One region of the Endozoicomonas sp. ALB091 genome, then DNA from elsewhere that is predicted to be linked to it. Evidence: predicted binding sites of a transcription regulator. Region 1 holds the regulator's gene; the other holds the start of a gene.
The links. Region 1 encodes LexA, which represses DNA repair genes until DNA is damaged. Its sites were predicted from a motif close to TACTGTNTANNTANACAGTA; they were not measured.
Positions count from the first base shown of each region.

Region 2: a site for LexA is predicted at 1,051-1,070, ahead of ACO6UX_RS14285 (YebG family protein). Genes of this name have one in related genera too.

Region 1 covers NZ_JBLYNQ010000007.1:25,570-30,286, forward strand. The annotation lists gene ACO6UX_RS12390 (L,D-transpeptidase family protein) at 1-483, opposite strand; gene ACO6UX_RS12395 (TetR/AcrR family transcriptional regulator) at 518-1,147, opposite strand; gene lexA (transcriptional repressor LexA) at 1,294-1,890, shown strand; gene ACO6UX_RS12405 (hypothetical protein) at 2,085-2,516, shown strand; gene ACO6UX_RS12410 (hypothetical protein) at 2,537-2,779, opposite strand; gene ACO6UX_RS12415 (DUF6586 family protein) at 2,908-3,384, opposite strand; gene topA (type I DNA topoisomerase) at 3,667-4,717, opposite strand, start outside.
Region 2 covers NZ_JBLYNQ010000007.1:515,363-520,079, reverse strand. The annotation lists gene ACO6UX_RS14290 (valine--tRNA ligase) at 1-293, opposite strand, end outside; gene ACO6UX_RS14285 (YebG family protein) at 730-1,023, opposite strand; gene ACO6UX_RS14280 (hypothetical protein) at 1,175-4,285, opposite strand.

The DNA of each region.
Region 1 (4,717 bases):
TCAGCTAAGCTGTATATCTATCCTGGTACCGGTATCTACACGGTCAAACAGATCGATAATATCTTCCCCATGCATTCGGATACATCCCCGCGAGCCGGGTTCACCCATCACTGCCGTATCCGGCGAACCGTGGATATAGATATAGCGACGCATGGTATCAACATTACCCAGCCGGTTATATCCGGGCTCCAGGCCACTGAGCCATAAAATTCTGGTTAATATCCAGTCCTTTCTTTCAGGGTACTGCTGACAAAGCCCGGGGGAATAAATCTCACCGGTAAAGCGACGTCCGACAAATACTGAATTAGTCGGCAGACCGGCACCAATTTTCGCCCGGATAACATGCTGACCAAGAGGTGTTTGCCAGCTCCCCTCCTGCTGCCCGACTCCCTTGCTGGCAGTAGACACAGAATAAACACGGCGCTTGCCGTCCTTCTCATGCAGCACCATCTCCTGACTGGCAATATGAACAGTAAGATGCATCGGTAAATCAAGCTCTGTATGGTTAAATGATCCGTCAGGTGTGCGATCTTAGACCTGCCGCCATGAAAGGCACCATCTTTCTCATGATATCTTCCAGTTCAGTCCTGACCCCATAATCGCTTTCCGCAATAGCCCTCAGTGCATCCGCTCCTGAAAGGGTAAACACAGCGGAACCCAGAATAAAATAGACGCGCCAGAACAGGTCATTCAATGGCAACTCAGGACACGCTTTTACCAGCAACTCCAGATAAGCCTGGAATACTTCCCCGTAGACGTCGCGCAAATATTTCTTCAGATGCCCCTGGCCCTGTGTGTAGGCCAGGCCAATCATCCTCATACAAACAGAGAGATCTTCAGGGCTGCGGGGTTTAACCGCCATGATCTGATCCACCAGTAAATGAAGTATTTCTTCCAGATCAAGAACGTCATTATTATCCTGATATCGCACAAGAGCCCCGGAAAGATTGCTGACAAAAGGATCAAGAAAACGGGAAAAGACCGCCTGGATCAGGGATTTTTTGGAGCCGAAGTGGTAATTAACAGCGGCCAGGTTAACACCCGCCTGACTGGTAATTGAACGCAGCGAGGTCTCTGCGAACCCATGCTCAGCAAATAACTTCTCGGCAGCGTCCAGAATCCTGTCTACTGTCGCTGACTGTGACATGTCTGTAAAACCTCCAATGTAAACATTTGTTTAAAACTAACGTTTGCCAACTGAAACATCAAGTTAGATTAATAAGACAGGGGTGGTTGCAGTCAGCAAAATACTGTATATAATTACATGTACTGTATAAAAACACAGATTTAATCATGTATAAATTGACCAAGCGCCAGACTGAGATTCTTGAACTGATCAAATCTCATATAGAAGAGACCGGTTTCCCCCCCACTCGTGCAGAAATCGCACAGACCTTCGGGTTCCGATCACCCAATGCAGCAGAAGAACATCTCAGAGCCCTCGCCCGCAAGGGAGCTATCGAGATCACCCCCGGAACCTCAAGAGGTATCCGAATCCCCGGCACTGAATCTTCCGGCCTGCCTATTGTAGGACAGGTTGCTGCAGGAAGCCCCATTCTTGCCCAGGAACATATTGAAGACCACCTGTCCATCAACCCTGATTTCTTTTCCCCCAAAGCAAACTTCATGCTTCGGGTAAAAGGGATGAGCATGAAGGATATCGGTATTCTTGACGGGGACCTTCTGGCTGTCCATAAAACATCAACCGCAGCCAATGGCCAGATTGTCGTTGCCAGAATTGACGACGAAGTAACGGTCAAACGTTTTGAACAGGTTAAAAACAGAATTTACCTGCACCCGGAAAACAAAGAATTCAAGACAATCGAAGTAGACCTCAGCGTTGATACCTTTGCTATCGAAGGACTGAGTGTGGGGGTTATCAGGAACTAGTGCGGCTAAGCGTTATTACCCGTAAACCACGTTCACCCTGAGCGGAGTCGAAGGGTGCTTGGCACGATCTATCAGAGTCCGGAGTTTCCGCCTTTAGGCCCTATGGGTCCTTCGACAAGCTTCAGGACGAACGGTATGGGCAACAGCGCTTAGCAGCACTAGACCCTGACGATCTCTGATGTAGAGGACCTGACATGCAAGCATTAACACCATCATCCAGTCAGAACGGTAACGCTCCCTGCATTGACAGTGAACCTGTCAGCTTTATTGATGAGCTGATTCTCTCAGGCCCGCCCTGGCAATCAGGACGTTTTCTGAAGACTGTTCTGTATGAGCTGGCTAACCATCAGGATCAACGCTGGCTTACCCTGATACTGTCCAGTGAACAGGCAAAAAGCACCATAAACTGGCTGAAGTCATCGGGCATCAGCAGGCAGCGCCTTCAGGTTCTCAACCCTTCCGCAGTGGCAGACCCACTGAAACTCACTCGCAAGGCACTGGCCTCAGGCACCAGCCACACCGTGGTCAGCTGGATCGAGCAGATGGATAGCATCACACTCTCTGAACTCGAGACCGCCGCTCGCTCAGGTCAATGTCAGGGACTGGCAATCAGGAACAGAGGATAACTGGAGGGTTTGTATGACAGTCAGTGAAGAACCCGGTTTTCAGGGATGTATTCTCCAGCGTCAGCTTCTGTTTTACGCCCGACTTCTTCTATGCAGGCATCCAGCATAGCCTTGGCTACCTCCACCTGATCTCCCTGGAGAAAGTCAAGCAACTCCCGGGAGAATGACATGGTAACCAGGGGCTCGGCGTTCTCCTCATCACTGCGACGCAAAACGATTTCGCCGGAAGGCAGTTCAACAATTTCAAGAAACGACGCTGACATAAATAGTGACACCGGGATTTTAGGGTTAGCGGTGAAGCATTGTGCATTAGCCAGCAGAGGCTTTCAAGATATCAGCCCTAAAGAGCTGAATATGGCTGGCAATGAACAAACCTGAAAACATCAGAAACCTACCACTCCAGGCTGAAGTTCCGACTATAGGTAACCAGCTCCTTCAAGGACTCAAGCACAGAAAGAAAGCCTTCTGACTGATCAAACCGCACACTATTGGCATTAAACAGAGGAATTTCATTCCGCTCAACACTTTTACGCTGTATAGGCATGGCACAGTCCTGATGACTTTTTAATAACGCCGACAACCAGGAATCATGTTGCTCAAGACGTTCAATGTACTGCAACTCAGTAGACACCTCTCCTTTGTGATGAACACTGTTCATTGCCTCGTCAAGAGAGGGTAGTTGATTTACCGGCAAACGGTAATTCGTCATAATTTCAGCCAGTAATGACCGGTAAGCCTGAACCATTGCATTCAGACAGGCCTCACGAAATGCCGGCTTGGCAAGATCATCAGCATCTTCCCAGGCATCCAGCAACAAACGGGCGTGAAAGAGCATTTTATTGGTATATCCCTGCCAATTGTTTGTCATAACCAACTCCATCAATCTTTCGGGAACAACTTGTGCTTTGTCGAGCTCAAAGTTTATAAGTAGCTGGCCATATGAAATCACATATTTCTGGCTACTTGGGCAGGAGCTATGCGAGGCACAACGGAGGGAGCATAGCCGTAGCTATGTGACCGGAGTTGTAACGAAGCATAGTGCCTGAACAAGGAGTCAGAAATATGTGATTTCATATGGTTAGCTACTTAACAGCCATAATACAACAGGGCTTCATAGCCCTGTCTCACGAAACTGGGGTTTGAGATCAATCTAACCGGACTGGCGCTTTTTAGACTGCTTTTCATGCCAGCGGCCATCTTCAAATACCGCACTCCAGCCCGTTGCCTTACCATCAAGCTCGGACATAACGTACTGCTGTTTGGTCTTACGGCTGTAACGAATAATTGCCGGATTGCCATCAGGGTCCTGACGGGGAGCATCCATCAGATAACCGTATTTAGGGTCGATCATGGCCTGATGGGGCAATAGCTCCGCCACCAGCGGAGCACGGGTCTCTCTGTTCTTGGGAAATTGACTGGCCGCAAGGAACAATCCGGACGCGCCATCCCTGAGCACATAATGGTCATCAACTTTTACGCACTTTAACTCAGGCATGGGCACTGGCTCCATTTTGGGTGGAGCAGGCTCACCACTTTTCAGCAACTTTCTGGTGTTCTTGCATTCACTGTTGGTACAACCAAAATATTTGCCAAAGCGCCCGGTTTTCAACTGCATTTCACTGCCGCACTTATCACAGTCAAGTACGGGGCCATCATAACCTTTTAATTTGTAACTCCCCTTCTCCACCTCAAAGCCGGAACAATCAGGGTTGTTACCACAGACGTGTAACTTTCTCTGCTCATCAATCAGATAGCTTTCCATCGCGGTAGAGCACTTGGGACAACGACGCATGGCTCGCAGGGCATTAACCTCGGCGTATTCATCATCGGCGTCTTCCACCTCTTCACCGGGAACCAGGTTAATCGTCGTTTTACAGCGTTCCTTCGGTGGCAGTGAATAACCGGAACAACCCAGAAACACCCCGGTCGATGCAGTACGAATCATCATGGGTCGATGGCAAGTAGGACACTCTATATCGGTCAGGGAGGGTTCATTTGCGCGCATCCCTCCTTCACTCTGTTCAGCCTGGGTTAACTGAAGGGTAAAGTCGGTATAAAAATCATCAAGAACCTGCTTCCAGTTTTTTTCACCTTCAGCAATATCATCGAGTTTCTCTTCCATTCTTGCCGTGAAGTGAAAGTCCATGAGCTCATTAAACGACTCATTCAGACGATCAGTGACAATATCGCCCATTTTTTCC
Region 2 (4,717 bases), 490 kb from region 1:
GCCAGGATCTTGCGTTCAACCACCATCTGGGTTGCGATACCCGCATGGTCAGTACCCACCTGCCAGAGCGTGTTGCAGCCTTTCATCCGGTGGTAGCGGATCAGGGCATCCATAATGGAGTCCTGGAAGGCATGGCCCATGTGCAGGCTGCCGGTGACATTGGGAGGGGGGATCATGATGGAGTAGGGCGTGCGGTCACCGCGCTGGTCAGAAGCCGGCGCAAAATAGCCTTTCTCTTCCCAGTTTTGATACAACGTGCGTTCGATGGCTTGGGGGTTGAACGTCTTTTCCATAACTGCTTTTCCAGTAGAGGTTCCAACTGTTCCCGGAACTCCTGAAGAGCAGGGGGGCTCCGGATTTGGATAAACCGGTGATTATACACTGTGGGGCTGAATCAGGAAGCACCCTTCATTGCCGACTACTGGGTTCTCGGACAGCTTTCTGCATCATTGCAATGAGTTTGGTGTGTACAATCTCCGTTCACCCTGAGCAGAGTCGAAGGGTGATTGGCACAGTCTTTATTCAGGGTATGGTGTTTACGCCCTTCGACTCCGCTCAGGACGAACGGAGCTTGGGAGTCATTGATAGAAGGAACCCATCAGAAACCATGTACTAGCCTATGGGAAGTACCGAATCAGCTGTTATTTTAAGTATTCATAAAATGTGATTGGTAACCACAAAGGACATTTCACTATGAGCAACATCACGCCTTTGTGGCTTAGATCAATATCAGGCAATCGCTTCACGAATATCTACGGTATTGTTTTCTGCAGGTTCGCTCTCCAGTTTGATCTCCTGCAGGATTTCAGGTTTGCCTTTAAAGGCTTTGGCGAGAATATCCTTGTTCCGTGACAGCAGCAGACCGATCTCTTCCGCCAGTTGTTCATCGATCTTGAAATTGGCTTCCAGCATACCCGTGATGCCATCGGCCAGCTCAAGCATACGATCGTGTTCTTCTGCGGCTTTCTTATCAGTAAACATGCTTCCGTCCCGGTCAACTCGCCACATGGGGGTAATGGACATGGGCTTCCTCCTGTAATGGGTTCTTTAAACTGTATATAAATACAGTTGTTTTGTCCAGAAGGCTGTCTGGGAATCAGCTAGTCAATTTCCAGCTCAAGTCAGGTCTAAAATTCTGGTAGCCAGCCCTGCCAGGTACACTGCGACCTTGGGTTCAGAGGATTTGACACGAAAAGCCTTGGTCTGTGTCAGGCTGATTTTCTGGTTGTGAACGCGCGGGTTCAGGTATCTGCTTCGGTACGAACATTACTTTCTCTAGCTGCCGGTCATCGTCGGTACAGTAGGGACGCTTCTCACAAACCACGGTAATACCCCGCTCTTTCAGCACTTGCTGCGCTTTCGACGAAGTCAGTGTTTCCTGCGTCAAGGTCCCTGGGTTCATTCGTATTCCCTGGCTCTTCAGCCGTTGCACCTCTTGCTCCAATGCCTGTTGTGTTGCCGGGCTTAGCAGCGATGGGTTATGCCTGTACTGCATCTTTTCCAGCAGCGTCATTCCGGCCGGAATCTCTATCTGGTGGAGATCATACCAGCTGTTATGAATACCATAAGTGATGCCTTTGCTCTGATCAGCCCTGCAAGCCTGGTGGTAGGGGTCTGAACAGACAATAATTCCAGCGGCCTGAGCAATTGTGCGCCGAACATTGTCATCAATAAACCGGTTCATTCTTTCCACTGGCTCAGTTGTCCATTCAAAGTGCTCAGAAATCTCTGAGCCATTGTCAATCAGACCGTAGGCCTCGGTATATTTTTTTTCGCGGTGATCGTTGGGTTGCCCGGTTACTTGCGCCAGATCAGCCGCACCATGCATGGCGGCTACCAGATGCCGTTGAAATTCAGTCCCGTTGCCAGGCCCGGAGGTAAAATCCCAGGGCAACTGCGGCGGCAGGTCAAGACGTGTAGCGTCAAACCCCCCGACCGTTGATCCGGGAAAATCAGCCCCAACCCCGCAACAACGGATAATGTCCATACGATCTGCAAAGCGTAATATGCGCAGATACCAGCGCACGGAGTCAGACAGGTTCTGCTCATCTGCGCCATTGACATCATTTTCCTTGCTGACCATCGCCTTTGCCATATCCTTCAGCAGCGGTTCAGGATAGTGCCCGATCAGGTCCCTTTTGAAATAGTCAGCTGACCTTGTTTCTTCCACTGATTTGGCGACATCTTCGGCAGCAGCAGCATGGTAGATAATCGCCAGCGCCAGGAGTTCTTTTTTTTCCGGGCGCAGGTAATGCAGCTGAAATTTTTCCAGCAATTCCATATACCAGAGCCCATTATTCCTGGCCCGCAGGACATGACTGCAGCTGTGCAGCGGTTTCCACACGGTTGGCAAGGTATGTCTGCCAAGGCTCTGGATCACGCGTTCCGGTCCCGGACGGCGGTAATAATGCTGCAATACCTTCAGGATGGTGCTTTCATTATCGCCGACATTATCAGGCAGGATGGGCGGTTTGCTGAACGCGTCCACCATAAACTGTAATGCCGCTGGCACCTTGGTTTCCACAGGTGCCGCCAATGGGCAAGCATCGTCCGACAGACCGAGCGATTGTTTCAGATCCGCGATTTCCAGATTGGCCTGTCGGACATGTTCTGACCAATTCAGGTAGAAAGGATGCTTGTTTCGTTGCTTCCATAGTCCTTCAAACCATTGGATGAACCCAGCCACGGATAAGTTACCAATAACCTTTCTACCGTCATGGCACCAATAGTCCAGATTATGTTTAACCCTGGCCAGAATATCTTTGTTCAGGGAAGCTCCATAATGAAACAGGGCGAGTAGGTGGGACTCAAAGATATCAAGGTTTAAAGGGTAACCAAGGTAATCACATAGTAGCTCTTCAAGACGGCTCTGCCGTTGCTGCTGACTGAGCCCCCGGCAGATTCGGTCAAATTCAACGACGCTTCCCGAATAACCGATCAGCGGCAACCACTTGAGATCTTCCAGGCTCAGGAACTCAAATGGAGCAAAGGCGGCCACCATATAATTCATTGTGCCCGCTCGCATTACCGCCGATTCTCGCTTGCTTAGCGTACAGTAAAAAACCGAAGTAACCTTCTGATCCATCCTTGACCCGCTCTGCAGAAGCAACTGAAGTAAACGGCAAGCTTCTTCCTCTTGTTCCCGGATTTGTTCCTGTCCAGGCTGATCATTTCTGAGCATTTCAGTAATCAGCAACTTTTCCAGCAACGATGTAACATATCCTTGTTTATTATGAAAAAAACGGTGGTGAATTGGCAAGCCACTCTGTTTTAATTCCAGAAGCCTCCCGGAACTGTAACAACAGGGATCACTCACCAGCTTGATGGCCTGTTGCAATTTGTGAAAAACATCCGGTGAGGCGGTTAATTCCCAACTCAGTGCCTCTGTACGCAAAGGCATTGGCAGCAGATTCAACATGGCTCTGAAATTTTCCTGGTCTATGCCCTGTGAGAATGCAAAATCATCCAGAGAATGCTCATTCAGGGCCAAGTGTTTACTGTCCAGCTCATCATCAAAACAAACCTGTACAGAACCTGTGCGGTGACAATAAATAACCATAGGCAACGGTTGTTTAAGCTCCAACACCTCTTCACAATGACGTTTATCCTGCAGGATATCGGCAATATTCATCTGAGTATCGAGGTAAACAAAAAAGCATCTGATGTCTTCCTTGCTGTAGTTGGTAAGCACCAGTTCCGGATAATCAAGATAATTATAGGCGTGGGAATTATTGCGGATTACCAATCCAGGTAAACTGAAAGTCCCATCTGCTCGCAGATGTCCCGAGGTGAAACGAGGATAAACTCTCCAAATGGCTTGATTGGCATTTTCAAGACATTTCTCGTGTAATGATTGCAGATCAGGCAGTAATTTTATTGACAGTTTATCCGGATCCATGTCGGGCTCCGTATATGCATTATGTTTATAAACATAAAGGCATTGTGGATTAACAATGCCTACCATCCATTTACCAAACCCATCTGGTACGCGTGCTACGGGCATCATCTTCCCCGGCAGGGCGAGGGTGAATGGCCTTGGTGCACCCTTACCCGAAAAGTAATCATTTTCTTTAGTCAATTTAATTCGCCGAAACGCCAGGTACCCACTCTCTGCTGCCCAAAGTAGCACTTGTCGCTCATCTTCCCTGGGATGCCGGGGTATCAGCTTGCTGGTCGGTGCGCAGGTTGCCCATTGGCCAGAGACCGTTACCGGCTGGGTGTCAGGCTTTGGTTGGGGATGAGGGTACAGGTTGGCGGAGGTATCCATGCCGCTGACAACATTCATGGTAGTTCTCAAGCAAGACTTATTTAGTTACTTTAGCTACCCACCTCTATCATAAGAGTGGATTCTATCATCATTAGAGAGTAACTGGCTGGTAAAAGTTCCAGTATGGCTCCACTGTCCGTAGCTGCATTTTCGTAGCGAGATCACAGTATTTTACATGCCCAGCCTCCCAGGAGGCTGTCCGAGAATAGTCTGCCCTACGGTGGCTGCAATAAATTGGTCTAAAAATTCCTGCTTAAATTGCAAGTCTTCATGAATGCTGTGGCCAGTCTCCTGCTGATCAGCATCGTCCTCTTCACTGTCACTGGTTTCGGCTTTTTAATCAGAGCCTCAACTTCAGCCATTTGAAACTGCTTGTAAAAAAGGTGGCCTGGTTTCAACTTTCGCATTTATTTTGCATTGATAATGATACGAATTCAGGATTAACAGTAA